Regions from separate parts of the Thioalkalivibrio sp. ALJ15 genome, predicted to be linked through region 2. Evidence: riboswitches for the same ligand, from Rfam matches in the RefSeq annotation. Region 2 holds a riboswitch; each other region holds the start of a gene.
What was found. Region 2 has a riboswitch for cobalamin ahead of G015_RS0104830 (TonB-dependent receptor domain-containing protein). Riboswitches for the same ligand answer to the same signal wherever they lie in the genome.
Positions count from the first base shown of each region.

Region 1: another riboswitch for cobalamin. It lies ahead of G015_RS0109525 (TonB-dependent siderophore receptor); the one in region 2 lies ahead of G015_RS0104830 (TonB-dependent receptor domain-containing protein).
Region 3: another riboswitch for cobalamin. It lies ahead of bluB (5,6-dimethylbenzimidazole synthase); the one in region 2 lies ahead of G015_RS0104830 (TonB-dependent receptor domain-containing protein).

Region 1 is NZ_KB912059.1:40,038-49,997, forward strand. Features, by position in the region: gene G015_RS13670 (PepSY domain-containing protein) at 1-1,185, opposite strand, end outside; gene G015_RS0109520 (hypothetical protein) at 1,202-1,489, opposite strand; gene G015_RS0109525 (TonB-dependent siderophore receptor) at 1,479-3,563, opposite strand; cobalamin riboswitch at 3,726-3,979, opposite strand; gene G015_RS0109530 (LysR family transcriptional regulator) at 4,498-5,379, opposite strand; gene G015_RS0109535 (cation diffusion facilitator family transporter) at 5,471-6,370, shown strand; gene hdhA (7-alpha-hydroxysteroid dehydrogenase) at 7,170-7,937, shown strand; gene G015_RS0109545 (serine hydrolase) at 8,085-9,398, shown strand; partial or broken gene G015_RS13675 (IS3 family transposase) at 9,473-9,960, shown strand, end outside.
Region 2 is NZ_KB912057.1:252,693-262,652, forward strand. Features, by position in the region: gene G015_RS0104820 (cobaltochelatase subunit CobN) at 1-1,527, opposite strand, end outside; gene G015_RS0104825 (cob(I)yrinic acid a,c-diamide adenosyltransferase) at 1,652-2,206, opposite strand; gene G015_RS0104830 (TonB-dependent receptor domain-containing protein) at 2,210-4,087, opposite strand; cobalamin riboswitch at 4,229-4,478, opposite strand; gene G015_RS0104835 (hypothetical protein) at 4,524-6,422, opposite strand; gene G015_RS0104840 (cyclopropane-fatty-acyl-phospholipid synthase family protein) at 6,533-7,771, opposite strand; gene fnr (fumarate/nitrate reduction transcriptional regulator Fnr) at 7,977-8,708, shown strand; gene G015_RS0104850 (TIGR02444 family protein) at 8,701-9,186, shown strand; gene G015_RS0104855 (DUF2058 domain-containing protein) at 9,234-9,803, shown strand; gene G015_RS0104860 (DNA mismatch repair protein MutS) at 9,819-9,960, opposite strand, start outside.
Region 3 is NZ_KB912060.1:105,085-115,044, forward strand. Features, by position in the region: gene cobD (threonine-phosphate decarboxylase CobD) at 1-541, opposite strand, end outside; gene cbiB (adenosylcobinamide-phosphate synthase CbiB) at 630-1,532, opposite strand; gene bluB (5,6-dimethylbenzimidazole synthase) at 1,537-2,247, opposite strand; cobalamin riboswitch at 2,342-2,544, opposite strand; gene G015_RS0111790 (cobalamin-binding protein) at 2,691-3,593, shown strand; gene G015_RS0111795 (iron ABC transporter permease) at 3,600-4,571, shown strand; gene G015_RS0111800 (ABC transporter ATP-binding protein) at 4,571-5,425, shown strand; gene G015_RS0111805 (hypothetical protein) at 5,438-5,827, shown strand; gene G015_RS0111810 (pirin family protein) at 6,171-7,019, shown strand; gene glpK (glycerol kinase GlpK) at 7,179-8,696, opposite strand; gene G015_RS0111820 (VOC family protein) at 8,746-9,132, opposite strand; gene ispF (2-C-methyl-D-erythritol 2,4-cyclodiphosphate synthase) at 9,129-9,629, opposite strand; gene ispD (2-C-methyl-D-erythritol 4-phosphate cytidylyltransferase) at 9,626-9,960, opposite strand, start outside.

The sequences.
Region 1 (9,960 bases), on a different contig from region 2:
GAGGCCGACGATGACGGCGACATTGAGTCGTTCGACGAGGGCCGGCCCCATCGTCGAGTCCGGTCTTGTTTCCCTTGCCAACCGGCGTTTGACGCTCCACAGGACCAGCCCTGTGGCAATCATGGCGGCGCCGGCCAGGCCCGACAGAAAATACAGCCAGCGAAGAGGAGCATCGGCGAAGCGGCCTTCGTGCAGCCCAAGCAGCGAATCTCGCACGACTCCTGCGCTGCCCAGGGGGGGCTCGTAATGTTCGAGTAGTTCGCCCGTCACGCCGTCAAAAACGAGCTGCTCCGAGGATCGGAAAACCGTGTGGTTGTCTCTTGCGATGCCGATCCTGGCTCCACTATCGCCCGGGTTCTGAATGGTGACATGGCGTACTGAACGGTCGCCCCATTTCGTTTCTGCCCGGTGTACTAGTCCCTTTATTTCGATCAGATCGGCCGGCTGGTCATGAGCCTCGGCATGGAACACTCCGGGGAAGCGTTCGCTGAAGAAGGTTTGCTGTGGCGCCGATTCGGCACCGTAACCTGCAGAGATGATCACGGACATATAGGTAAATCCGAGAAATACCAGACCGGACCAGGTAATCATCAGGTGAAATGGGAGCGGCAGGACGCTGAACAGGTTGTGTGCATCCAGCCACGAACGCTGTCCCTTGCCGGTCCGAAAGGTGAAGAGATCCCGGATGATCCGCCGATGGATCACGATGCCGGCGATCAGTGTAACGAGCATTGCCATGGAGGCAATTCCGACGATCCAGAACGCAGTCGTACGTGGCAGATAATGCAGCTGGTAATGCATCCGATAGAGGGTCATGCCTCCACCGGTATCTCGATATTCGACCGGGTCGCCGGTGTCCGGTGCCAGCAGGCGGTTCTGGCGGCTGCCGTTCGAGTCCTGCCAGGCGATTTCCAGGTCCGGGTTCTCGCGGATGCCCGGTGGGTCGATGTTCCAACGGCCGGAACTGGGAACGGTCTCCTGCAGATACTCCTGGGCGACGGCTACTGATTCCGCAGCTGACGCACCGGGGCCATTCAGTGAACGTTCGGGTGTCATCCACTGGTCGATTTCCACGGCAAAATAGCCGATGCTGCCCGTGACAAAGATGAAGTAGAGCAGCCAGCCTAGGCTGATGCCCGTCCAGGTATGCAGCCAGGCCATGCTCTGACGAAACGTATCTTTCATGGGATCCTCCGGGGCATCAGCTGCCGGTGGGTGCGAGAAAGAGTGCCAGCAGCCCCAGCAATACGCCGGGGCCGAGGACGCCGACAGCGGCTCGCATTGCGGTTCCCGCCGCGAAGGCCCACAGGGCCGCGGCGGCGTGGACGAGGAAGCTCAGCGCAATTGAAAGATCGACCGCCTCCGCCCGGTGCAGTGGCAGGGTATGCACCATGGTGGCCCCTAGCGATACGGCCAGCAGGTAGCCGCCGAACACCGCGGTGCAAATACGAAGCACCACGGCGCTGGCATGCAGCACATCAGAACTCATAACGGTACCGTGCCGTAATGGTCCGGCCTGCAAGTGGGAATCCACGCTTCTCGAAGTAATCCCGATCAAGGGCGTTTTCGATCGTGATTGACAGGCGCTGGTCGGGGGTGGGCTCCCATCCGGCCGATAGGTCGACGAGGGTGAAGCCGCCGTCCTCGACGATTTCACCGGGGTTGTGGACCCAGTCCTCATCCTTGCGCGGTCCGACATAGCGCGCGAGGATCTGTCCGTCCACCTGGCCGAAGTCCAGGTCGATGCCCGCATTCACGTTCCAGGTGGCCACATTGAGGCTGTCGCGTTTTTCGCCGTCGGCCTCTTCCCATGCCGTGAGGATGTGATTGACATTGCCGAACAGGGTGAGCATCTCGTTGTGTCTATAGCGGGTCTCGAGTTCGAGCCCCTCGAACCGCGCCCGGTCGGCGTTTTCAAAGCTGAAGATCCGGGGCTCCGAGGGATCGGCGGGATCCTCCCTGGTGACTCGTACCACGCGGTCACGCACGCGGGTGTTGTAGTAGGTTGCGTGAAGCGACATCGGGCCGCCGAAATAGTCGACCCCAATGTCCCAGGTAAAGCTCTTTTCCGGGTCCAGGTCCGGGTTGCCCCGAGTGATCTCGGTCTGGCCGGCCGGGGTCTGGCGTTCGCTCTGGCCCGTTATGGCTCCGGCGTCAGGAACGATGAAGGCCGTACCCGCTGATCCGCGGAGGTACCAGTCTTGTCCCAAGGGATGACTAGCGCCAATGCTCGGATTGAAGCTGGTAAAACGTGACCTGTCGGGCTCGAAGTCCGTGCCGTGTGGCGTGTCGAGCATTTCCAGCTTGATCCAGTCGTGGCGTGCGCCGACGGTTAGGACAGTATCCGTGGGAAGCCGGGATTGTTGCCGTGCGAACAGCCCCGTGGTTTCGCGTCGGCTGTCTGCGGAGTTGGGCTCGATGCGGTTGCCGTCCGCGTCCCAGCGAAGTGCGCGCTGTTCTGCCCGCTCATGATCCATGCCGAAGGTCAGGCGGTGTGCATTACCCCACTGCCAGGTGTCCTTGATCTGCACCCCGCGCCAGTCGACCACGTTTCTCGAGGAACGGTATTCGGGGGCGCCATCCACCACCTCCATATTCGTGGAATCCTCGCGGGCCCCGTAGATCAGCAGGCTGATCTCGTGATCGCCCATATAGCCGGTCAGACGGGTCTCGCCACTGTAGCGGTCTACATCCTTCTGTCCTTGTTGGTCGGTGCCATACGCAATATCGCCCGGAGATTCGACATCGCGCGCGAGTACGCCTTCTAGGGACATGTCCAGCCACCAGCCGTCGGTCAACATGGTGCCCGCGTGGAGGCTGGCATCGTACTTCGAGAAGGAAGTATTATCGCGTCGGTCGCCACTCCCCATGCGGAAGTCGTCCCGCTGCTCGCGGGCGCCTAGTCCCAGAGTGATGTCCGTGCGCTCATTTGCGCTTCCCCCGGTGACCAGCTCGGCCTCGCGGGTGTCGAAGCTTCCGTAACCGAGCGCGATGCGGCTCTCCCACGGACCGGTTTTCCGCCTAGGGATGACATTAACTACGCCCGCCATCGCGGACGAGCCATAAACCGAGGACGCCGGACCACGCAGGACCTCGATGCGCTCGATCCCGGAGGGACTGATAAGGGACAGGTTAGTCGCTCCGGCGGGCCGGTCATCGTAGAGCAGCAGCGTGCGTTGATTGATCCCGGAAAATTGGGGGCGGAAGCCGCGCATGCCGATGCCCGAGAGCATTCCTGGGTACTGCACGACATCGACGCCGGCGCGTTTCTTGAGCAGATCGGTCAGATCGTTCGCGGCCGTCTTTTCGATCTCTTCCTCGGAGATGACCTGAATCGCCTGAGGTTCGTCGCTCACGGCGCTCCCGGTGCGTGAGGACGTGACAACCACGTCGTCCAGTCGTGGTGTCTCGGCCCCGGAGGTGTCCAGTGTGTCCGCTGCCACCGACGCGAACACCCCGGGAATCAGCCCCAGTGCTGCCAGCGCCGCGATGGGTTTTCGGGTTCGGGGAAAAACGGGAAGGGCTGCCGGCTGGCTATTCGGCCGGCTGTTTCGATGGTTCATGGTTTCCTCTCCGGCGCGCCGCCCGCGCACCCTGCTGTGGGCCAGGTGCGGCACTCGGAGAGCGAACGCACGGACCCTGCGCCCCGGGCGTGGATCAGCCCGGGGCGCAGGGTCCGTCGTCGGAAAGGACCCGAAGAACGAGCCGCGCAAAGCCCTCCGCAATGCCGCGTGGATGCTTCAGGCCGGTCTCCGGGCTCGCGGACGGGTCCTTCCTGGACCGGGGGCAGGGCACCTTCCCACGCTTGCGCGCAGTGGTCTTCGCCGTGCCCGGGGTACCGCTTGGTTCTGCGGCACCCCCGTCTCGCCTACCGTTGCGGGGGCAGCGCCGGACTGGTTTGCTCGGTGGGGCAAACGTACCGGCTTCCCGTTTAACCAGTCGGGTTAAACCGACTGGCACCTGAAGCAAGGCGCTGGAGGTTAATGGATCGCGTGTACGTTCGCAAGAATGCGCTGAGTGCGGTTCATGAACCCCATTCAACTCTTTCCCGATGAGGAAGAAGACTTAGCCAGGCTCCCTGGGTGAGCCACCGCCGGTCGAACGCTGGGAGCACATATCCAGCTGAGGGAGACGTCATGGCGCAGAATCGGGTCCAGTTTCAGCGAAGCGTATCGTTCCGGAGTTTATGGCGCATCACGGTACGCAGGCGCCGCGTCCAGGCGGCGCTGCTGTGGGATGGGGCTGCACAGTCAGGAATACGAGCCGGGGCTCTAGGTGCAAGCCGACCGACCCGGTCAGTGTCCCAGCGACGTCTGGCGGCATCTTCTGTCGCATTATGGCGTCCGTTGCATTTCGAGCCGGCGAATTTACTGCTGGGGCTATGCGGTGGCCGACCGCCTCTTCATCAACGTGAGAACGGAGCTGATCGGACAGGCGCCGGAGCCACAGGGGCGCAGGAGAAGATCAGGGGAATACGACACCGTTGAATTCGTGCTCTCAGTTGATTCGGGTCAGGTAGGATTCCAGCTCATTGGCCAGCCAGGTCACCACGGGACCTCCGTGGGCCTGTTCGGATTCCAGTACGCAGAAGGTCTTCCACCACTTAGCGGCCGGATGAGGGATTGTGCGAAGTTGTTCCTGGCGCAGGGCGCTGCTGATGAGCGGAAAGGGTAAATCGGCCCAGCCGGAACCTTCGATCACTGCGTCGCGGATTAATTCGTACTGCGTGAAGGCGAGGTAGTTGTCAGTGTCGGGAGACTCTGGGATCAGGCCGTCCCTGTCCAAATAGGCCATGACAATCTCCGTATGTCCGACGAGGTCGTCCTGCGTGACCCGGGGGAGGACTGCCAGTGGATGGTCGGTGGCGGTGACCGTAAGCATGCGCACGTCTGCAAGCTCTCGAAACCACTGGTAGCCCACGGTGAGCAACTGGGGCATCAAGCCGTAGGCCACATCCACGGCCTGGCGTTCCACAAGCTCCGGCAGCTCCCGGGGTGGAGCCAGATAAACGGATACGCTGGTATGCGGAAATGCGTGCTTCAGGCGACGTAGCAGGTCCCGCCACGTAGCCTCAGGGATGGCGTCGTCGCGGGCGATGCGCAACGCCGATTCGGCACCGCTCATGTGGTGCCGGCAACGGGCGTGGATCTGCCCGGCCACTTGCTGCAGGCGCTGGCAGTCGGTCACGATGCTGCCGCCCACCGGGGTGAGGTGGAGTTGATTGCCGCTGCGTTCGAACAGCACCACCCCCAGTTCGTCTTCCAACGCGCTTAAGGCGGTGCTCACCGTGGTGCGGCTGCGGCCGAGGGTGCGTGCGGCGGCCGCGACGCTGCCCTGTTTCACCACGGCGAGAAACGTTTCGATCTGGCTGTCTTTCATAGCCTCATGGTGACGGAAAACCCGTCGCTCAGCGACTCACGTTATTGAATTGGGCTCCCTAGAATAGCCAGCAATTCAATGGGAGGTCATCATGAGTTCGTTCTGGGCGCGGGAAAAAACGGCGCTGTATCTGTCTGCCACCATGGCCGGCATGTTTGCCCTTGGGGGTATCGTTTGGGGCTTGTGGGTTAACTCCCTGGTGATCCTGTTCGACGGGGCGTACTCCCTTGTAAGTCTGGTGCTGTCGTTGCTCTCGGTGTACGCCGCACGGGTTGTGCGGCGGCCAGCAAACCAGCGTTTCCCCTTCGGTCGTGCCGCGATTGAACCACTGGTTATTACCGTGAAGGGGCTGACTATTGCGCTGGTTTCCCTGTTGTCGATTGCATTGGCCTTGCACGCGCTGTTGACCGGCGGTCGCGTAGTGGAGACGGGCATGGCCATGTTATTCGCGGCCATTAGCGCAGTGGCCTGTGTGGTCGTGTGGGGTTATCTGCGCTGGGTGCAGGTTCGTACCCCCGGCGGGTTGGTCTCTGCCGAGCGCCGCCAGTGGCTGATGGATACGCTTTTGAGTGCGGCCGTCCTTGCGGGCTTCGGCCTGGCGGTGTTGCTGGAGCGCACCGCATTTTCGGAGTATGCCGTCTATGCGGATCCGGTCATGGTGCTCCTGGTGGCTGGATACTTCATTGGTGTACCGCTGAAGATGACCTTGGAAGCTGTACGCGAGCTGGTTCTGGCTGCCCCGCCGGCTGAGCTGAGAGCCCGGGTGATCACGGCTCTGAATGAGGCGGCAGTGCCGGCCCGGCAGGCACGCTATACGAAGGTTGGGCCGTACCTCCTTCTGGAGATTCGGTTGCCCGCAAGGGACATGCGGAGAGCCGAGCGGTTGCGTATCCGGCTTTACCGTTTATTAGCCGACTTGCCTGTCCGTCCGGTGGTCGTCATCCACACGGAGGGTCGTAAGGCGGAACGGGTCGTTGAGGCTGGGCCCTAGGGCAGTTGAGTCCTACCATCGGACTTGGAAGGCCCGCGGAGGCCGGCGATGGCCGGCCCCTGACGCCGGTGCAGCGCCGGATCCGGGAGTTGGAGGAAGAGAACCGCCGGCTGTGAGGGCAAGGTCATTCCAAAAAAGGCCTCGGAGCAGCGGTTCTGCGGTTTGCTGGAGATGAACCGGTCGGGCTACTGGGCATTGCAGACGTGCGGCCGGCGACCGCGCCGGCCTTGCACTGGGGCAAAGAGACGTTCGAACAGTGTGGGTGGCCCGTTGGCAGAAGCCGTGTGCAGTCGGAGCTGCGGATGGGCGATGTTGAGGTCGGCTGCTATCGGGTCCGCCATCTGATGGGGGAGGATGGGCTGTGCCGGGTCTGAAAGCGGGGGTTCGGGGTCACGGCGCAGCGGGACGAGCCGGAGGATGTGGTGGCGAAATACCTGGACAAGCAGTCCAGCCGCGTGCCCGCACGCGGCCTGTGTGGCGGACATCACCTACATACGGACCCGCGCGGGCTTGAAGGAAGTATCAGGCAAACCAGGGAGAGCCTCACCGAAGCATCACGGTCTACATCGTTGGCTACTACAACGAGCGCCGAAGGCGCGCGACCCTGAGCTAACTGTCGCTCAACGCATACGAGCGTAAGTGGGCAGCCCCAACAATTCTTGAGAGCAGGAAATCACCCGACCACTACAAGAAGTTAATCTGCTCTCAGATTCGACTCGTAGAGAGGGGTAGATGATGAGCCAGAGCCAAGCAAGCTTGACTTGGCAACTTCCCCCTCATCGCTATATCGGAGGTTTTTATGTACGATCCCCAGCTTTTCGCGTTGAGCGGTCAAGCCGCCCTTGTTACAGGGGCCGGCGCCGGAATCGGCCGAGCCATAGCCGAAAGTTTCGCCCGGGCCGGAGCTGCAGTAGTCGTCAGCGATCTGGATGCCGCTGCGGCCGCTGCGGTAGCCGAAGGTATCGAGGCCGAAGGTGGTCGTGCGACCAGCATGGCATGTGACGTTACCCGAGAAGAGGATCTTGCCGCAGCGGTGGCCAAACCGGTAGAGGCCTTCGGCAAGCTAACGCTCTTGGTCAGCAACGCCGGCGGCGGTGGACCCAAGCCCTTCGACATGCCTATGGAGGACTTTCGTCGCGCCTATGACCTGAACGTGTTTCCGCTGTTTCGCCTTGCCCAGCTGGCCGCGCCTGAGATGGAGAGGGTCGGCGGTGGCGCGATTCTCGCCATTACCTCGATGTCGGCCGAGAATAGGAACCAACACATGGCAGCGTACGGCTCCTCGAAGGCCGCCGCCAGCCACTTGGTGCGTAACATCGCCTTTGATCTTGGCCCAAAAAACATCCGCATCAACGGCATCGCGCCGGGAGCCACTCTCACCAGGGCGCTGATGTCGGTGCTCAACGACGAGATTGAGCAGCGCATGCTTGCCCGTACTCCCCTAAAACGACTCGGCGAGCCTGAGGATATTGCCAATGCGGCACTATTCCTGTGCTCTCGGGCTTCCAGCTGGATCAGCGGTCAGATCCTTACCGTTTCGGGTGGAGGGGTACAGGAACTGGATTAACCCGATGAAATTGGCGTGGTATCCGTCACAATCTGCGTTGCGAAGCCATCATACTGCACGGTGTCCCTTCCGCGCGCCTACCTGGCAACTGATCGGACGGGCGATTGCCGGTGCGCCGTGGCCATCCAACGCCAATCGGAGCACATCATGATCAGAACCACGAACGCAGCACTTATCCCGACCCTGCTCGTGATCGGGGCAGCCTTGGCGCCACCGACTTCAGCCGCCGGTGTCGAAACGGTAGCACCAATGGATTGGATGCAGGGCTTCCCGCCACCGGAGGATCGCACTATCCGTTTCACCGATGACGATTACTTCGTCGGCGATAAGCTCAAGTGGACGGTCTGCCACTTCCGTGAGTTGATGCCCACCGTCGGTGTGCGGTCTGGGCCCGAGGGTGCTCGGGCCTTGCCCTATGCATCCGACCCCGCGATTGATGACCTGACATTCCAGCCCTCCGACGGTTCAGAGTTGATGACGTGGAGTGAAGCCTTCGACGTGAATCACGCCGACGGTCTGCTAGTGCTTCACCAAGGTCGGGTGGTGTACGAGCGCTACGCCGGCTGTCTGGATGAACACACCCTGCATGGGGTGATGTCGGTTACCAAGTCGCTCACAGGGTTGATTGGCGAGACGCTAGTGGCTGAGGGCACCCTGGATGAACAGGCTCGCGTTGGTGAACTGGTGCCGGAGCTCGCTGACAGCGCCTTTGGCGACGCCACTCTGCGCCAGGTGCTTGATATGACCACCGCGCTCGACTTTTCAGAGGATTACTCTGACCCCGAGGCCGACGTATGGGCTTATGCTCAAGCTGGCAGCCCGCTGCCGCCGCCAGCAGATTACGATGGGCCTCGCGGTTACTTCGCGTTCCTTGAGACTGTAGAGAAGGCTGGTGAGCACGGAGAGGCCTTCGGCTATCGCACCATCAACTCCGATGCTTTGGGATGGATCATCTCTCGGGCCACCGGAAAGAGTGTCGCCGATTGGCTGGCTGAGCGGGTTTGGTCGCGGATAGGGGCGGAGCGAGAGGCCTTTTTCACCGTAGATTCGATCGGTACGCCGTTCGCAGGCGGTGGCTTCAACGCCACCCTGCGAGACTTGGGCCGTTTGGGCCAGCTTATTCTCGATGGGGGGCGCCTCGGAGACGAGCAGGTGCTGCCCGAGGAGGCCATAAAACGCATCCGCGAGGGCGGTGACAAGGCAGCCTTCTCTAAGGCCGGCTTCGGAGGCCTTGATGGTTGGAGTTATCGTAGCATGTGGTGGATAGGTCACGACGACCATGGCGTCTTTGCCGCTCGCGGCGTACACGGCCAGACGATCTGGATCGACCCGTCCGCAGAGATGGTAATTGTGCGCTTGGCCTCCCACCCGTTGGCGACCAACGCGGCTAACGATGCAACCTCGCTGCCGGCCTACCGGGTCTTGGCCGAGTATCTGATGGGGCAGGACACGGCCCGCTGATTGTCGCCCTCCCGTAAATTTGGCCCATTGAAAACTGGGGGTCTCCGGGCACACTAGAGCCCAAGGAGGCCGAGATGCGCGAGAGTCGGTTTACGGAAAGCCATATTGTCCAGACGCTGAAGCAGGTCGAAGGCGGCCGGAAGGTGAAGGACGTCTGTCGGGAGATCGGGGTCTCGGAAGCGAGCTACTACCAGTGGAAGTCGAAATACGGGGGCATGGAAGCGGCCGACGTTCGACGGCTGAAGGAGCTGGAGGACGAGAACAACCGGCTCAAGCGGATGTACGCCGAGCTGGCCCTGGAGAACACGGCCCTGAAGGACGTGATTGCCCAAAAAAGCTCCGAGCCCGGACGAGAAGCGCTGTGTGGTCACTGCGTTGACGCGGGAGCATGGGCAGAGTCAGCGCCGGGCCTGTCAGGTGGCCGGGGTTGCGCGGTCGGTGGTGTGGTATCGCAAGCAACCGGACCGGGACGATGCGGTGGTCGCGCTACTGCAGGAGCGGGTGGAACGCGATCCGGAGCGGGGCTTTGGCAAGCTGTTCAAGCTGATCCGACGTCGGGGCA
Region 2 (9,960 bases):
CGCCTGCACCGCGGCAGGCAAGCCGTCGAAATACGCCTGGTACTGATCTCGATCCAGCGAGGCGACCCGGCCGGCGATCGCGTCCAGCGCGTCCGCCTGTTCCGGCAGATTCACCGCCCGGTCCTGGATCATGTCCAGCAGGGCCTCGGCATCCTCCGGCACCTCGTCCCCGAGGTCATACCCGGCGGCCTCCAGCCGTTGCAGGATCTCCAGCAGTGATTCCGGGACATCCAGCTTGTCGGCGCCAATGTTCTGGCGACCGGGCGGATGGTTGTAGTACACGACCGCGACCCGCTTGTCTGTGTTGTCCAGCTGGCGCAGCCGGTTCCAGCGCTGCATCCGGTCGGCCAGGGCCTCCACCCGCTCGCCCACCGGTTCGGGCAGCGCCAATCGCACGCCAGTGCGTTCGTCCTGCGTGGGCTCGCCCGCGGTCGCCAGCACCATCGGCTGACTGGCGCCCTGCAATTCCGGCATGGCCACGTGATAGTGGACCTTGTCCCAGGGGATGCCCTCGTGCGAGAGCCGCCACTCGGTCTCGCTCACGTCCGCCAGACGAATCCCCTTGACCACAGGGACATCCAGCTCGGCGAAGGCCTCGGCCACCGCCTCGCGGTTGCCACCGCCGCCCACTACGAAGTCCTGCAGGCTGACGATCCCGCTCAGCTCGGCGGGTGCCGCCGATGCGGCGAGGTTCTCGACTGCCTCGCGGCTGGCCCCACCCCAGCGCGCGAGGACCGCGAAGCACTGGGTATCCCGGGCCTCCAGCGCCTCGCAGGTCGCATCCAGAAGCTCGCGGTCACCGGGACGGTCACCGGTATCCAGGTCCAGCACGGCCACGGCCGGCCTGGCATCCAGGCCAAGATCCCCCGGGTCGGCCACCGACTGGCCATCCCGGTAATAGCGGATGGTCTCGCGCGGATCCGGTTCCGGCACGTCAATCGAGTGCCCGCCCCGAGCGGCCAGCCAGCGCATCAGACCCTCCATGTTCTCCGGTGTGCGGCCCTGATAGAACGCACGTCCGGTTAACCAGTCGGCCTGGTTTGAGAAGCGCTCCTGCTGCCGGGCCAGGTGCTCGCGCGGATCCTCGCCCGCTTCAGGGTTCTCGGTCAGTTCGGTCCGGGCCTCCTCGTCCAGCTCCTCCAGAACCGCCTGGCCGTCGATGCGGGACAGCGCGGTCAGGCGCCGTTCGCTGTTGATTGCAAGGATCGGCGCTGACGCGGCCGGTGCCTCTTCGCGCAGCAGACGTTCGAGACGACCGGCCTGGTCCCCGAACACCGCTGCCACGAGCACCGCGTCGGCATCGCGCCACAACGCCCGGATTGACGAGTCCGACTTGTCCGCCAGCTGCTCAGGCGTGCGCAGCACCACCTCGGCATCCGGCACGGCCTCCAGGAATCGATGCGCACCGGCGGCCACCTCGGGGGCCGAGCGCTCGGAGACGATGCCGACGATCTGGGGCCCTGCCCATACGGGCGTGCTCCACAGGCCGACGATCAGCAGGACCAGGCTGCGTTTCCAGAAGGACATGCGATAAACCCCGAAGAAAATTCGATGGGGCGACGCCACCGGTGCAATGGTGGCGTCGCCAATCCGTTATACGCAGGAAGGTGCCGTGGAAACGGCACCCGAAAACCAGCAACGGCAGATGCAATCAGCCGCGTTTGTTGGCCGGCTGCCAGAGGACTTCCGCGCCGTTCTCGTGACGTGCAAGCACACGGCAGAGCACGAACAGAAGATCCGACAGGCGGTTGATGTAGGCCAGTGAACTCGGCCGCAGCGCCTCATGGTGATTCACCGCCACCAGACGACGTTCCGCACGGCGGCATACCGTACGGGCGATATGGCAGTCGGCCGTGGCCGGCCCACCGCCCGGCAGGATGAACTCCTCGAGCGGCGGCAGATCGGCGTTGAAGCTTTCCAGCTCGACATCGAGCCGCTCGACAGAGGCATCCGGTAGCGCCTGATGCCCCGGCACCGCCAGCTCCGCCCCCAGGTCGAACAGCTCGTGCTGAACCAGGGCCAGCACGCGCCGAACCTCTTCCGGGAGATCGTGGACCAGGACCCGGCCCACGACACTGTTCAGCTCGTCCACGTCACCAAACGCCTCGACGCGGTGGCTGTCCTTATCCACCCGCGAGCCATCCCCCAGGCCAGTCCGGCCTTCGTCACCCGTGCGGGTCGCAATCTTTGACAGTCGATTACCCATGCATCACCTCTGCTGGTAGCGCAGCTTGACGAAAGCGGCCCGACCCGGCTGGTTGTAGCCCCCTTGGGTCTCGTAATCCTTATCAAGCACATTACTAACCGTCGCCCGGAGCTGCCATTCCCGATGGATCTGATAGCTGGCGCGCAAATTCAGCAGGCCGTAACCGGAAAGTCGGTCGTTATTACCGGTATCGTCATACGATCGACTCTTGGCAATGGCTGTAGCTCCAACGGAAAACCGCCCGAACTCTCGGTCCAGATCCAACCTCGCACTTACCGGCGCCCGGCGCGACAGCTCCTTTCCGGTTTCCCGGTTTTCGGCATCCAACAACGTCATCGAGGCACGAGAATTCCACGGACCGAACTCATGGCCACCCTCGATCTCCAACCCACGAATCCGCGCCTCTTCGATGTTTTCAGGGAGAGGGGAGCCGGTAATAAGGTTATCGACGCGAGCCTCAAACACCGCAACGTCGACGTACGTGTGACCGGCTGAGTACCGCGCACCGAGTTCATACGTTTCTGACTCTTCTGGATTTAAGTCTGGATTGCCACGGAAAAACCCTACATCTGGGAAATAAAGATCGTTAAATGTCGGAGCCTTGAAAGCCGTCCCATAGGATGCCCGCAGGCGCAGGGCATCGGTGGCCTGCATGCCCCAGGCGATCTGACCCGTGGTCTTTGCACCGAACTGCTCGTTGTCGTCGTAACGCAGCGAAGCTTCCAGGTCGTGGTTGCCAAGTTCGGTGCGCAAGACCGAATACACGCCAACGTTGTAACGCGAGTCCTCGTCATAATCGGTGGTGCCATCAACCTGGTCCTCGTAGGCATCCACTCCGGCCACTAGGTCGGTGCGATCCCCAAGTCGGAGATCGTTGCGCCAGGTCAGCTGATTCCGACGCGTATCGAATCGATCGATGCTTCCACCAAGCACGCCGCCTTCCGTCACATCGTCACTCTCATCCCGTGACTGCCCGAGCGTGACTTCCGAGTCCCAGCGGGCGGTTACCGGAATACGAACACCGGCCCGCAGGGCGGCGTGCACGAAATCCGTGTAGGCACGGTCATACGGCCCCAGACGGCCAAAAGAGTCCGGGTCGGCGGGGTCGACGAGGCCGAATTCGTCCGCATCGTATTCCGAGCGGCCCTCCGAATACAGCATGTTGCCGAATAGCTCGATGCCGTTGGGGAGCCGATGCGACAGCTTGCCGGCCAGCGAGGTGTTCTTGTAACCGTCAGGGTCATCGTCACCGACGTCGTCCTGCACGTTAATCCCATCGGTCTCGAAGTGGCTAACCGAGAAACTGTAGTTCGTGTTCTCGGTGCCGCCGGCAACGCCGACTCCGGTCTCCCACGTGTCAAAACTTCCGCCTCCGACAAATGCGTTGACCTTCGGCGGTCCTTCTCGACCTTCTCGGGCAAAGATCTGGGTCACGCCGCCAATGGCATCGGACCCATAAATGGACGTTCGAGGGCCCCGCACGATCTCCACTCGTTCGATCTCCTCCGGCGGCAGGAACCGCCAACTCGCCCCGCCGGTGGTCGCAGAGCCCATGCGAACTCCATCGATCAAAAGCAGGTGGTGATCAGATTCGGTACCCCTCACGCGCACACTCGACTGTTTACCAAATGGGCCGGCACCACTCACCGATACGCCAGCGCGCCCATCTAAAAGATCGGTGAACTGCTGGGGCTGCAGGCGTTCGATTTCCTCGCGGTCGATGATGGTCACCGAAGCGAGCGTCTCGTCGACGGTCTGGGCGATTCGCGAGGCGGTAACCTGGACGGTCTCCAGCGTCTGCGCGTCGTTGGTGTTCGGCGTGTCCGCAAGGGCGGGACCGGTGGCCAGCAGGATGGCCGTGGAAAGTGCTGTGCGTTTCATGTCGTCCGTGTCTCCCGGCGAGCCGCCCGCACGCCGTAAATTCGTCGGGACCACGCAGGCAGGGGGAGAGAGGCACGAGGGGGACCGGGCACAGCCGCTATGCGACCAGGCCCGATCATCCGCCTCGCATGCCCGCCGCATGCCGCGCGATCATTCCCTGGCCGGTCTCCGGGCTGACGAGCGTTCCGGTGCGGCGCCTTCCCGAACGATTCCGTTCAGTGGCGTGTGCCGCGACCATCAGAGGCCGTCATGGCCTCTCGCTCGATTACCGTTGCGGGGGCAGCGTCGGATTCGTCCGCAGGCATCCAGATACCTGTAGCGGGCTCACCGAACTTCCCGTTTAACCCCTCGGCGAGACACGCCGAGGGGCACCAGAAAACGCACGAAAGCCTACACAGTTGGTCAAGAAATTACCAGACCCGGGAAATACGCGGCGTCAGGATCGCTGGGCCTCGGCCTGCACATAACGTGCGCCGCTCTTGAGCAACCGCCCCCAGGACTTGTCCTGCAGCATGGCGTCAAATTCCGGCGACCGTTCGGCACGCAAAGCCACCGGCGCCGCCTGCGCGCCCTCCTCCACCGGATGGGCGGCCAGCATCTCCAGGCGGTCGGGATTGGCGCCATATTGCCGTACCAGGAAATCACGCATGGAGTCGGACAGCGGCAGATGGTAGATGCGCGTCAGACGCAGGGCCAGCCATTCCGCCATACGGCTAAGATCCTGACGCACCATACGCACCATCGCCGAACCCAACCCCGCCTTGGCATCCGCACTCATGCCGACGTACAGGCCTCCGAGATAGGCGGCGGGATTCGCATAGATCGCGCGCTGGATACTCGGGTTGGTCAGGTCGACCAGAGGCTCCAGAATCAGTGCGAGCTGGATGCCGATGCGCTTGGCGGTGTCCGCATCCAGTGGGTGCCCACCAAAGTAGAACAGGTCGCCCTCGCGCCGGATGCCGAGCTCGGACAGGTACTCACAGAACCGGTCGGCCAGGCGCAGCTTCTGGTCGTCCGCCAGCTCGATCACCTCTTCGCTCACGCGGATACCGCGCGCACTGCGCTTGAACCAGCTCTGCTGCCCCTTTCTCTCGACCTGCTGTCGTCGCAGCGCCTCCCAGCGCTCGACCGCGGCGGTATAGCGACTCTGCGCCTGCATGAGCTGGTCCCGCGCCGCGCGCAGGTCTTCGACATGACGCAGCGCCCGCCCCAGCAGGCGGCCTTCCGGCGAATTCACAGCGGGGCGGGACTGTTCCAGTTGCGAAAGTGCATCCAGCACCTCGCGCCCGATACCCAGAGTCGGCGAACGCAGGACCTGCGGATCCAGGCCACTGGCCGGGCTTTGCGCCAGCAACATCGCGAGCGAGCGCAGGCGACTGACCACACCCGCCTGAGCGACGCGGAAACGGTTGCCCTGATACTCCAGCCGATCCAGCGCATGCCCCAACCGCCAACCACCCGACCATTCGAAACTCAGCCGCCGGATCTGCCGCCCGTTGACCATCTCGAAGGCCAGTACAAACATGGCCTGCGTATCATCCAGTGAGCAGCGCGACAGGTCATCCGAGTCCGCCGCTGAAAACAGGCGGTCCAGAAATTGATCGATCCGCCGGACGCCATCCTCACGGGTTGGCGCGACGCCCTGAAGCCGGTCGCGCAGCGGATCCGCCAGTTCGGAGGCATCGTGGTGCAGTTTTTCCAGCGCGGCCAGACGAGCATCCGCAGTGGCATCCACCAGATCCGCGACGCGCGAGCGCAGCCCCAGCCGACGGTAGATCTCGATCTGCTCGGCCGCTGCTGCGAGGCTGGTATCGCCGGTCATCTCGCGCACCGCGACCGCGACGCCTTCCGGCGAGATATCCACCTCATGAAGCAGAACCTCGGCGGCCTTGCGTCGCCGCATGTCCGGCGCCATCTCGGCCATCGCCAGGTCGCGGGTCACGAACAGCAGGTCCGGCAAAAAGTCGATCGTATTGCGCAGCTGATCGCGTGAGCGCTCCTGCCGCTTGCCCCGCGTGGCATCGGCAATAAACCGCGCCAGCAGGCCAATCACCCCGAACAGCAGCGTGTAGACGGCAAAAAAGATGAAATTCTGGGCCGGGGCGGCGTGGCCAAAGCCCAGGAAATAGCCCCCCTGCATCGCGAGGAAGGTCACCGGGCCGGCCGCCCACAGCAGCTGCAGCATGTTGAGCGACCAGGGCACCTTGCGCGCGGTCGCCGCGACCTCGGTGATCCGGCTGCGCCCGGCCGCCTCGATCAGCACATGGTCCTGGCTCGGACTGGCGGCCTGGGGGGCCTCCTGCCGCTGTTGCCGCTTGCGAAACCTGCCAAACACGCGTCGTCCCTGCCCCCTCAGCGTTTCCGTGAAGTGTAGGGAAAACAGACCGGTTGCGGGTGCCCGGTCAGGAAAAAATGTTCAGGGAGCCAGGAAGTAGTCCGCAATCCCTACGCAGCACTGCGACCCCGGACTGCCGCCTCCCCCGGCGGCGTCGAAACCACCTTGGGCGCCTCGTCGGCATACAGATAGTCGCGGGTGAGCGGCACGGCATCCTGCTGTTTGGCCACCTGGATGTGGAACACCACCTGGCGCCACCAGCGGAAGGTCGCCTCGCAACTGGCCAGATAGAACTCCCACATGCGGCAGAAGCGCTCGTCGAAGTGGCCCACTGCCTCGGCACGGATGTTCTGGAACCGCCGATACCACTCGGCGAGCGTCTCCGCATAGTGCAGCCGCCAGAACTCGATATCGGTGGTATGCAGCGGGGTCGGCTCCAACGCCTCCATCACCTCGGACAGTGCCGGGGTATAACCGCCAGGGAAGATGTACTTGCTCAGCCAGGGGTTGGTGGTCCCCGGAGGCCCCTGGCGGCCAATCGTGTGCAGGACGGCCACGCCATCGTCCTTGAGCAGGTCGTTCACCCGCTGGAAGAACGTGCCGTAATTGGGCACGCCGACATGCTCGAACATGCCGACACTGACGATCCGGTCGTACTGGTCGTCGTGTTCGCGGTAGTCCTGATAGAAAAAGCGCACGCGATCGTCCAGCCCGCGGCGCTTCGCCTCGGCCTGGGCCACTCGCAGCTGCTCCCGGGACAGGGTGATTCCGTCCACCTGGACATCGGCATTCTCGGCCAGGTGAAAGGCCAGCCCACCCCAGCCGCAGCCGATATCCAGCACCCGCTGACCGGGCTCCAGCACCAGCTTCTTGCGCAGCATCGCGCACTTGGCCTGCTGGGCCTCCTCCAGGGTCATGTCCGGGCGCTCGAAATAGGCACAGCTGTAGAACATGCCTTCGTCGAGAAAACGGCGGAACAGCCACTCGTCCACGTCGTAATGATGGGAGATGTTCTGGTAGCTGCGCGCGATACGGTTGCCCTGCTCGAGGACCGCGCGAAACATGCACACCAGCGGGTGCACACGACGCTGGAATCTGGGCGCGAAGTTGCGCATGGCCACATCCAGAAACACCCGGATGCCCTCGGGACCCGGCGACCAGAGCCCGTCCATATAGGTTTCGCCCAGCTGAAACCCGGGATCTCGCGCGATGCGCTTGAGGGCCGCCCGATCATGGACCTGCAGCGTGATCTCGGGTGCCCCCTGCCCGAAACGGCGCTCGCTCCCGTCCGGCTCGCGCAGGATCAGCGTGCCGTGGTGCATGTATTCGTTCAGCATCCGTTCGATCATTGCGTCCCTTCCCATGCGAATCGCCTGCTATATTAAACAGAGTCTAGATATCGCACTCGCTCCGCCGCAAGCCTCTGAATTGGCTGATCCCTGCCACTCCAAAAGGTTCCACACTCACAATACCGGAATTCCTCATACGGGCAACCTCTATACGGGGGCCTCACACACCTTCCCTCACCGATGGCAAAACCGCTAACCTGAGCACATGACACTGCGCCCGACCCAAGCCTGCGAACACTGCACCCTGCGCCAGCTCTGTCTGCCGATGGGGCTGCCACAAAACGAACTCTGGCAACTCGACGAGATCGTGCAGCAACGCCGTCCGATCGAAAAGGGGGCCTTGCTGTTCGGCATGGGCGAGCGCTTCGACACCCTGTTTGCCGTACGCACCGGGGCGTTGAAGACCGTTCTGATCGGCGACGACGGTACCGAGCAAATCACCGGCTTCGCCCTCGCAGGCGATCTGCTGGGGCTGGATGCGATCCACTCCAGAAAACATCCGGTCAGCGCGGTCGCCCTCGAATCCACCAGTGTCTGCGCAGTCCCGTACACCCATGTGGACGACCTCGCCGGCAGGCTTCCGACATTCCGCCAGCACATGATGAACGTGATGAGCCAGGGGCTGGCTCAGGACGAAAGCCTGCATGCCCTGCTCGGGCAGCGCACGGCGGAGCAGCGCCTGGCCACATTCCTCGTCACCCTGTCGGAGCGGCATCGTGCACGGGGCCTGTCCACCGAGCGCTTCTACCTCCCGATGTCGCGCGCCGACATCGCGAACCACCTGGGGCTGACTCAGGAGACCATCAGCCGCCTGTTCACACAGCTGCGCAACCAGGGGGTAATCAACCTGCACACCCGGGATCTCGAGATCCTCGAGCCGACGACCCTGCGCAGTACCGCCGGCGTGACTTTTACGCCCGCCGCCAGTAGTGCCTGAGGCCGCCCGGCCACACGACTTCGACCGCTTCTGGGATTTCGCCCTGCGGATATGGGCCTGCGCCCCCGCACGGAAACGCCTGCTGCACTGGCAGGATGCCCATGAGGTCGATGCCATCCTCGCCCTGTTCGCCCTGTGGTACCCACGGCGAGTACACACACACGACTGGCAGGCGCTGATGCAGGCCGCCGCGCGCTGGCGCGAGCAAACCACCTCGCGCGTGCGCGCCCTGCGCCGCCGTCTCAAGCCCAACAGCCCCGATGAGCGACAACGCCAAGCCCTGTACGACGCCGTGAAAGGGCTGGAGCTGGCTTGCGAGCGCACGGCTGCGATGCGACTGTGTCAGCGCACGCAGGCGCTGGGCAATCCCGCTGCGACTCCCGATCTTGCGCGGCGTTTACACCTGCTGTTTCCCACCCTTCCCATGACCGAGATCCTGGACGGATTACCCGAACTTACACACGTCGGCTGCACATAGCAGAGGTTCGGGCTATCCTCCCGACACATTTTCTACAGGCAAGCGGCATGTCGGACGATCTGCGCAATCAGCTCCTGAAGGCCGGGCTGGTGGACGAAAAACAGGTGCGCAAGGCCAAGAGCCAGAAGCACAAGGCCCAGAAGACACAACCGAAAAAGAAAAAGGGCAAGCCCGCCGACGCCGAGGCTAGCGCCGCTGCGGCTCGTCAAGCCGAGCAGGCCCAGCGCTCGCGGGAGAAGAACCAGGAACGACAGGAAAAGGCCGAACGCCGCGCGCGCCGGGCGCAGATTCGCGAACTGGTGAACCAGCACCTGGCCCCGATCCCCACCGGCGACGCCGCGATCGACTACCACTTCCAGTTCGACGGGCAGGTCCGCCACCTGCCGGTGACCGAGGACACCCGCAAGCGCCTGGTCGACGGCCGCGCGGCGCTGGCCGGCCTGGAGCTGCACCCGAGCAAGGGTTTCCGTGTAATCCCGCGCGACATCGCGGACAAGATCCGCGAGCGGGATGCCGAATGGCCGCTGGTTATCCCGGCCGAGGAAAGCGGCGGTTCCGAGCCCGATCCCGACGACCCGTACAAGGACTACGTCGTCCCCGACGACCTCATGTGGTAACGCCTCGCTCGGGGCTCACGCCTTGCCGGTATCGCCCCCGGCCTGGGCGGTGGGGAGTTCGGCGAAATGCTCGCGCGCACGGGCAACCAGCTGGGCCGGCAGCCCGTTCTTCTCGGCAATCGTAAGACCAAAGGACACACCCGGCTCGCCAATCAGC
Region 3 (9,960 bases), on a different contig from region 2:
CCAGCAGCCCCGGGCCCAGGTCCGTGCCCGGGTCGGCCGCCAACAGGCTGTGCCGGGGGCTGGTATCCATGAAGGCCTCGTCCACCACCAGCCAGCCGCCGCGTGCCGCAAGCCCCTTATGCCAGCGCAGCAGCGTCTCCACGGTCACGCGCAGTCCAGTCGGGTTGTTCGGGTTGACCAGTACCAGCACATCCAGCTGCGGCAGGCGTGCCTCGATCGCGGCCGGCGCCGCGTCGCCAAGCGCAGGAAGCGCCTCGACCCGATGCCCGGCCATGCGCCAGGCCCGCGCGTGTTCGTTGTAACTGGGCGCGAGGAGGCCAACCCGAGCAGCCGCTGGGCGAAGCTGTGGCAGCAGCTGGATGGCCGCCTGCGAGCCCGCCAGGGGCAACAGCCCTTTGCAGCCGTAGTACCGCGCCGCGGCCGCCTCCAGACCGTCGTCGGGCTCCGGCAGGCGCGCCCAGACGTCCGCCGGGGGCATGGGCAGCGGATAGCCGTGCGGGTTGATGCCGGTAGACAGGTCCAGCCATTGCTCCGGCGCCACCCCGTAATGCCTGGCAGCTGCGCGCAGTCCGCCACCATGCACCTGGGTTAGCACGGCCCCGGTCGGTGCCGGCCGCGCTCTGTTCGGGTCAGAAGATCGCAAGGCTCACCCCGATGACAAGCACGCCCATCCACAGCGCCAGCGCCCGATCTACCAGCCCCATCGCCGCACGGATGCCGGCGGCATCCGGTGCCGCGCCCATCCCCAGGCGCGGACGCCACTGACGCTCGCCGTGATACTGGCTGGCACCGCCCAGCACCAGCCCCAGTGCGCCCGCCCCAGCGGCCATTACCGGCCCAGCGTTCGGGCTCTTCCAGGCCGCGGCCTGCTCGCCCCAGCACTGCAGGGCATCGCGAGTGCGCCCGGCCAGGGCATAGGCCAGCGCGGTCATGCGCGCCGGGACCCAGTTCAGCAGGTCATCCAGCCGCGCCGCGGTCCAGCCAAAGCGCGTGTAACGCGCATTGCGGTAGCCCCACATCGCATCCAGCGTGTTCACCAAGCGATACAGCACCACCCCCGGCGCACCGGCCACCAGGAACCAGAAAATGGTGCCGAATAGGGCATCGTTGCCGTTCTCCAGTACCGACTCCACCGCAGCGCCGCTGACCCCCGCCACATCCAGGGCCTCGCTGTCGCGGCTGACCAGCATCTGCACCTGCTGCCGCGCCTGGCCCAGATCGCCGGCCTCCAGCGCCCGGGCCACGCGCTCGGCGTGCTCGTCGAGGCTGCGCCAGCCCAGCGCCAACGCCAGTACCAGCAGCCCTACCAGCCAGACCGGCAGGAGCTGCTGCAACCAGACCGTCAGCAGCACAAAGGGCACCACCAGGACGGCCAGAAGCAGCGCGCCGCGGGCCCGACCATCGCGGTAGAACCGGGCCTCCAGGCGCTGGACCAGCAGCCCGAACCCGGCCAGCGGGTGCCAGCGGCGCGGATCGCCGATCAGGCGATCCAGCACCAGCGCACCAAGCAGCGTGAGGAACGCGATCAGCATCGGGTCATCCACTCGCTGAGGAACCGCCGGGTGCGTCGGTACGGCTGCCCCAGCGATTCTCGAACACCAGTTCGTCCAGCGACCGTCGCTGATCCCAGCCCTCGGTTTCCAGCATCGGCCGCTCGTAGAACGCATCCACATGACCCAGACAAAGGATCGCGATCGGCCAGGCCCCTTTCGGCATCCCCAGCTCCCCGGCCAGCCAGTCCGGGTCGAACAGCGACACCCAGCCCATGCCCAGGCCCTCGGCCCGGGCCGCGAGCCACAGGTTCTGGATCGCACACGCGGCGGAGCACAGGTCCATCTCCGGGATGGTGCGCCGACCCAGCACGTAGCGCTCGCGCCCATCGGTCAACGCGACCACCAGCAGCTCGCCCGCATCGCGGATACCTTCGAGCTTCAGCCGGTGCACCTCGGCGGCACGCTCGCCGCAGGCCTCGGCCGTGCGTGTCTGCTCCGCCGCCACATGCCCGTGCAACGCATCGCGCAGCCGCGCGTCGGTCACCCGCAGAAAGCGCCAGGGCTGCATGTAGCCCACGCTGGGCGCCTGGTGCGCGGCCTCCAGCAGGCGCCGCAGGGTATCGGGGTCCACCGGGTCCGGGCGGAAATGCCGCATGTCCCGGCGCTCGCCGATCACGCGATAGACCGCTGCGCGCTCCGCCGAGGCGAACGCGTTCGGATTCTCTTCTGACTGGTTGGGAGCTGGGGCCGTCATGAGGTTCCGTCGAGGCGACGGCGCGGCGAAGACACGAAGGAACAGGCTTTTAGGAACGCACCTGCGCCCTCGACCGTTGCCCGCCGCACGGTCGCAGGATGAATCACCGCCAGGCCGGTCTCCGGGCTTGCGAGCGTCGGAGGATGCCGACCGGCAGACGCCTTCCCGGGCACAGGACCCAGTGGCCAGTCTGCCGAGCGATTTACCGCTCGCTTACCGTTGCGGGGGCAGCGCCGGACTTGCACCAGCTTCCCGTTTCACCTGCCAACTGCAGGCACCTGACGAAAGCGGAGCATGATACGCGCTCAGGGTGCCCCCGACCAATTTGGGCACCAAACCATCTTGCCCTTGCTGCTATGATGAGGCGCTTTCGCTGCCCGTGCGGCGCCCCGAAAACACGGTATTGTTTACGTTACGAACAATCCACAACAGTCGGATTTTTAATGACTTTCACTTCCCTCAAACGCCAGTTAACGGCCCTTGCCGCGCTACTCCTGTGCGCGGGGCCGACACTGGCCGAACCGGTCACGGTGACCGACGATGACGATCGCGAGGTCACGCTCGACCGGCCCGCCGAACGTATCGTCAGCCTGGCCCCGCACATCACGGAAGTCCTGTTCGCCGTCGGCGCCGGAGAGCAGCTGGTCGGCGTCACGCAGCACAGCGACTTCCCGCCGGAGGCGGAGATGATCCCGCGAGTCGGTGGCTACAGCCGCATCGACCTGGAACGCGTGGTCGAAATGGACCCGGACCTGGTGGTCGCCTGGCGCAGTGGCAACTCCAGCTCGCAGATCGAGCGCCTGCGCGATCTGAGGCTGACCGTCTATGTCTCGGAACCGCGCAGTTTCGAGGGCGTGGCCACCAGCATGCGTCGCATGGCGCAGCTGGCCGGTACCGAGGAACGCGGCGAGGAGGCGGTGCAGGCCTTTCTCGACGAGATCGAGACGTTGCGGCTGGACTATTCCGACCGTGACCCGGTCCCGCTGTTCTACCAGGTCTGGGAACAGCCCCTGATGACGGTCAACGACGATCACCTGATCGGCGAGGCCATCCGCCTGTGCGGGGGCAAGAACGTGTTCGGCCACCTGGACCGCCTGGTGCCGCGCATGGACCGCGAGGCCGTGATCGAGGCCGATCCGGAGGTGATCATCGGCGGCGGCATGGGCGAGGACCGGCCGGACTGGGTAATTGCCTGGGAACAATGGGAGGACATGACTGCGGTGCAGCGCGCCAACCTGTTCTTTATCCCGCCGTCGCTGCTCCAGCGTCACACGCCGCGGATTGCCGAAGGGACCCGGCTGATGTGCGAAGAGCTGGAACGGGCCCGTTCACGCCGGGACGACTGACCAGCCGTGACGCGCTCCTTCCTCCTCGCCACGGGGGTCCTGCTCCCGGCGTCGCTGCTTGCGATCCTGATCGCGCTGGCCTATGGCAGCGTCGCCATTGCTCCCGGCGACCTGCTCGCGGTGATTCAGGGCGAAGGGAGCCGCCTGCACAACACGCTGGTACTGGAACTGCGCCTGCCACGCGCCCTGGCCGCATTCGCCGCCGGCGGGCTGCTGGGCGTCGCCGGTGCCCTGATGCAGGTGTTGCTGCGCAATCCGCTGGCCGATCCCTATGTGCTGGGCCTCTCCGGCGGGGCTTCGGTGGGTGCCCTGCTGGCCATGCTCGCGGGGCTGTCGATGTTCTCGGTCTCGGTCGCCGCATTCGCAGGCGCGCTGCTGTCCACGGTGATCGTGTTCGGCCTGGCGCACGGCACCGGCAGCTGGACGCCGACCCGATTGCTGCTGACCGGCGTGGTCGTGGCGGCCGGCTGGGGCGCCGTGATCAGCTTCCTGCTCGCCGTGAGCCCGACCGCGGAGCTGCCCGGGATGCTGTACTGGCTGATGGGCGATGTCTCCCACGCCCGCAACCCCTACCCCGCCTGGGGTGTGCTGGTGCTGGTCGTGTTGCTGGCCCTGCCGCTGGGACGGACGCTGAACGTGCTGGCGCGCGGCCCGATGCAGGCGGCCGCACTGGGCGTGGCCGTGCGGCCGGTGGAATGGACGATCTACGTCGCGGCGGCACTGATCACCGCCACGGCGGTCATGCAGGTCGGTGCGGTGGGCTTCGTCGGACTAATCGTGCCGCACATGCTCCGGCTGATCTTCGGCAACGACCAGCGCGTGATCCTGCCGGCCTCGGCACTCGGCGGCGGCATCCTGCTGACGCTGGCCGACACCCTCGCCCGTACGATGATCGCCCCGGAGCAGTTGCCCGTCGGCGTGATCACCGCGATGCTGGGCGTCCCCGTATTCCTGTTCCTGCTGTACCGGAGCCGCTGATGCCTCCGCACACTGCCGACCCCCAACGTCACGGCGACCCCCATGCGCCGGGTGCCGAGAGCGTGCACGAGGTGCCAGGGCCGGACACCCTGCTGGCCACCCACGATCTGGTCATCGACATCCCGGAACGCGCCAGCGGCTCACCCCTGGACCTGACCATCAACCCGGGACAGTGCTGGGGCATCCTCGGCCCGAACGGCGCGGGCAAGAGCACCCTGCTGCATACCCTGGCCGGGCTGCGCGCGGCCCGCACCGGAGAGATCCATGTGCAAGGCCGCCCGCTCCCTGAATACTCGCGAGCGCATCTGGCGCGCGAGCTAGGCCTGGTGTTTCAGAAGCACCACGACGGCTTCCCTGCAACAGTACTGGAGACGGCTCTGATCGGCCGCCACCCGTACCTGCGGCCCTGGGACATCGAGTCCGCCGAGGACTACGCCCAGGCCCGCGCCGCCCTGGCCCGCATGGATCTGGCGGAACTGGAGCACCGCCTGGTGGATACCCTGTCCGGTGGCGAGCGCCAGCGCCTGGCCATCGCCACCGTACTCACCCAGAACCCGCGGCTCCTGCTGCTGGACGAGCCCACCAGCCAGCTCGACCTGCACCACCAGGTGGCGGTGCTGGACCATATACGGGGCATCGCCCGGGACAACCGCGCCGCGATCCTGGTGCTGCACGACGTGAACCTGGCGGTACGCTACTGCGATCACCTGCTGCTGATGTTCCCCGACGGAAAGGCCTGCTGGGGCCCCACCCGAACCATGCTGGTGCCCTCCGCGCTGGAACGGCTGTACAACCAGCCGCTGAGCACCGGCGAGATCGACGGCCAGCCGGTCTTCATGCCGACCATCCCGTAACGAGGAATCCCGGTGGAATTCTTTCGCACCCTGCCCCTGCAAGCTGTCGCCGATTCCCTGCAGGCCGAGCTGACCGTACCGGCCCTGCCCCGGCTTTGCCCCGCCATTGACGCCCTTGTTGAAGAGACCGGGCCCGATGCCGGCGTCGTCTACTGCCTGTGGGGCGAGTTTCGTGTCCGGCGCGAGTGCATCAATGGCGGTGTGCGCTTCACCCTGCCGAGCTGCCCGAACGCCCTCGCCTGGACCCTGACGACCGGGCATCCGCCGAAGCCGGAGGCGGTCATGCTGCACCTGACCATCAACCGCCAGGAACACGACCCGGATTTCGTGGAGAGTCTTGAATTCTTTGCTGATAGCTGGCTCGAACTGACATCGCTGCAGCCGCCCCATGACAGGCCCTGACTGCAATTTTCTTTTGCTTTTATGGTCGGTATGGTTGCAGGGTTAATCAAGGGAAACACTGATGAATGTACACACTCGCGTTGGCACCCCAGGTTCTCCGAGACAAGGCGCGGTGCGCAGCCGGTAGTGGTTCTACCGGCAAGGGCCGCAACGCAGGATCGGGGAACCTGGGGTGCCAACCCCACAAGCCATTGAATGCAAGGGCTCGGCCGCTTTTGCGCGCGCACGGCGTTGCGGCTCCCTTGTGCAGAATGACTGCACGGCGGTCACCGCGCCTTGTTCGCACGCAAAAGCGACTCGAGCGCGAGCGTGTACATTCATCAGTGTTTCCCTAGGAGAAGTCATGACCCCCACACCGCCGGACAGCGTACGCACAGCCCACCCGACCCAGGACGGCGCGGGTGTGAAGATTCGCCGCATCCATGACTTTCGCGGCGGCCTGGATCCCTTCCTGATGCTGGACGAGCTGAAGGCCAGTGCGAAGGAGGACTACATCGGTGGTTTCCCCTCCCACCCGCATCGCGGGTTCGAGACGCTGACCTACCTCGTCCATGGCGGCCTGACCCACGAAGATTCGATGGGCAACCAGGGTCGTGTGGAGGCAGGCGAGGCGCAGTGGATGAGCGCCGGGCGCGGGGTCATCCACTCCGAGATGCCCCTGCTGGACTCGGACGGGCTGCACGGCTTCCAGCTCTGGGTGAACCTGCCGGCACGGCGCAAGATGGACCCTCCGCGCTACCGCGACGTGCGCGCCGACGCGATGCGCCACCTGCCGGAAGACGACGGCCCGCTGCACTTCAAGGCGATCGCCGGCTCCTGGCAAACCAGCGCCGGGGATACCGAAGGCCCGCTGGATCAGATCGGCGAAGGTGCGGCCATGGCGGACCTGAGCCTGCCCGCGGGCTACCGCCTGTCGCTGGCCGTCCAGCTGGAAGACCGGGTGCTCGCCTATGTCTATGACGGCGAGCTCACTGGTCTGAAGACGGGCCAAATGGGCACCTGGAGCGGGCAGACGCAGATCCACCTGATCGCACAGCAGGACGCGCGAGTGCTGCTGTTCAAGGGCCGCCCGCTGGGCGAACCGATCGCCCACTACGGCCCGTTCGTGATGAACACCCCCGACGAGATCGAGCAGGCGATCAGCGACTACCAGTCCGGCCAGCTCGCGGCCGAACCGGCCAGCATCGACTGATCCGGCAGGGTCTGACTCTGGCAGGGGCTTTCGCGGGCAAGCCCGCTCCCACAGACTTCAGGGTAGCGCCGGGTAAAAGTCATCGCTCTACCCACTGCCCCCTGTGGGAGCCGCCTTGGCGGCGAAGCCCCTGCCCACGCCGGCCCAGTCACCCGCCCGCTAGTCACTCGCCTCGTTGCCGTCCTCGCGCGCCCAGCCCATCGTACGCTTTACGGCCTTCTTCCAGCCCCGGTAGTAGCGGTCGCGGGTGGCCGCATCCATCTGCGGCTCGAATACCCGGTCCAGCTGGCTGTTTTGCTCCAGTTCGTCGCGCGTCCAGAAGCCCACGGCCAGACCGGCCAGATAGGCGGCCCCCAAGGCGGTGGACTCCGTGACCATCGGGCGTTCGACATTGACTCCGAGCATGTCGGCCTGGAACTGCATCATCACGTTGTTGGCGACGGCACCGCCGTCGACCCGCAGGCCCTTCAGCGCGATGCCGGAGTCCTGCTCCATCGCGTCGATCACGTCCTTCGTCTGATAGGCCAGCGAGTCCAGCGTGGCGCGGGTGATGTGTTCCTTGCGCGTACCGCGCGTCAACCCGAAGATGGCCCCGCGGGCATACATGTCCCAGTACGGCGCCCCGAGCCCCGCAAATGCGGGGACGACATACACACCATCGGAGTCCTCCACCTTGCTCGCGTAGTATTCCGAGTCCTCGGCCGAGTCGATCAGCTTGAGCTCGTCGCGCAGCCACTGAATCGCGGCACCGGCGATGAAAATGGAGCCCTCCAGCGCATACTCGACCTGGCCATCGACGCTCCAGGCGACGGTCGTGAGCAGGCCCGAGTGCGAAGCGACCGGCTCGATGCCGGTGTTCATCAGGAGAAAGCAGCCTGTGCCATAGGTGTTCTTGGCCATGCCGCGCTCGAAGCAGGTCTGCCCGAAGAGCGCCGCATGCTGGTCGCCGGCAACGCCCGCGATGGGGATCTCGTTGGCACCGAACATCTCGGTTCCCGTATGGCCCAGCACTTCGCTGGAGGCACGGACCTCGGGCAGCATGGCCCGCGGGATCTCCAGCTCATCCAACAGCGTGTCATCCCAGTCCAGTTCGTGGATGTTGAACAACTGCGTGCGCGAGGCGTTGGAGACATCCGTCACATGCCGCTCGCCGCGGGTGAGATTCCAGATCAGCCAGGTATCCATGGTGCCAAACAGCAGCTCGCCACGCTCCGCGCGCTCGCGCGCACCGTCTACATGGTCGAGCAGCCAGCGCAGCTTGGTTCCGGAAAAGTAGGCATCCACCACCAGACCAGTGCGACTGCGGATCGTCTCCTCCAGCCCGCGCGCCTTCAGCTCGTCGCAGAAACTGGCGGTGCGCCGGTCCTGCCAGACGATAGCGGGGTGGATCGGCTTGCCCGTCTCGCGGTCCCAGACCACGGTGGTCTCGCGCTGGTTGGTGATGCCGATGGCCGCGAGCTGGGCCGGCTTGATGCCGCGGGTCTCCAGCACCTCGCGTGCGGCCCCGATCTGGGTGCCCCAGATCTCCATCGCGTCGTGCTCGACCCAGCCGGGCTGCGGGTAGTGCTGGGTAAACTCGCGCTGGGCGACGCCGATGATCGACGCATCACGATCGAACAGGATCGCCCGGCAGCTGGTCGTGCCCTGGTCCAGGGCCAGGATGTACTCGCCGTCCATGCTCCCTCCTCGTGCAGCGGGGGTTCCGGCGCGGCGCACCCGCGCGGTGTCAGCCCGCCTCGATCAGTTCGACGGTATTGCCGTCCGGGTCACGGACGAACGCGGCTGGCCGCCCCGACTGGCTGCGCTCGGCCGGGTGCCCGGCGTTCTCCAGGCGCTGCAGCAAAGCTTCCAGACCACGCACGCGCAGGGCCAGGTGGCGATCGCGACCGCCGCGCACGCCGCGTTCGGTGGCATCCGGGTTGGGCACACCAAGCAGGTGCAGGGTCTGCCCGCTGCCCAGGTCATACCAGAGCCCCGGAAAACCGAGATCCGGACGCTCCACGGGGCGCAGCCCCAGGATCTCGCCATAGAACCGCGCGGACGCCTCGAGATCGGCGATCACGACACTGACGTGATCCAGACCCAGCACACTGGGGGATCGAGCCGCCGTCATACCTGCATCAGCCCCGAAGAAGGCTCTAGCAGCACCACCGCCTGCGCCGCAACCCCTTCTCCGCGCCCGGTGAAGCCCAGACGCTCGGTGGTCGTCGCCTTCACATTCACCGCACCCGCCATCAGCCCCAGGTCCGCAGCGATGTGGTCCTCCATCGCCGCCACATGCGGGGCCATCTTCGGTGCCTGGGCGATCACGGTCGCATCCACATTTACCGGGCGCCACCCGGCCTCCTGGACCCGGCGCAGGGTCTCGCGCAGAAGGTCGCGGCTGTTCGCCCCACGAAAGCGCTCGTCGGTATCGGGAAAGTGGCGGCCGATATCCCCCAGGCCCGCGGCCCCGAACAGGGCATCGCAAATCGCGTGCAGCAGGACATCGCCATCGGAATGCGCGACAAAGCCGTGATCGAACGGGATGCGCACACCGCCCAGGATCAGATGATCGCCCGGCCCGAAGGCGTGCACGTCGAAGCCCTGCCCCACGCGCATGCGGCTCATGGCCGGAACCCCCCGTCCAGTCGCCCCTGCTGCATCAGGTACAGCTGGGCCAGCTCCAGATCCTCGGCCCGGGTGATCTTGATGTTCATCATCGAGCCCTCGATCAGACGCGGACGGGCGCCATGCCATTCGATGGCGCTGGCCTCGTCGGTCACCGGGTGACCGGCCTCGCGCGCGGCGCGATTCGCCTCCCGCAGCATGCCCAGGCGGAACATCTGTGGTGTCAGCGCGCGCCAGACGCGCGCGCGTTCCAGCGTGCGCTCGACGCGCCCATCCTGGTCACTCCACTTGACCGTATCCGTGCTGGGCGTGGCCAGCAGACCGCCCACCG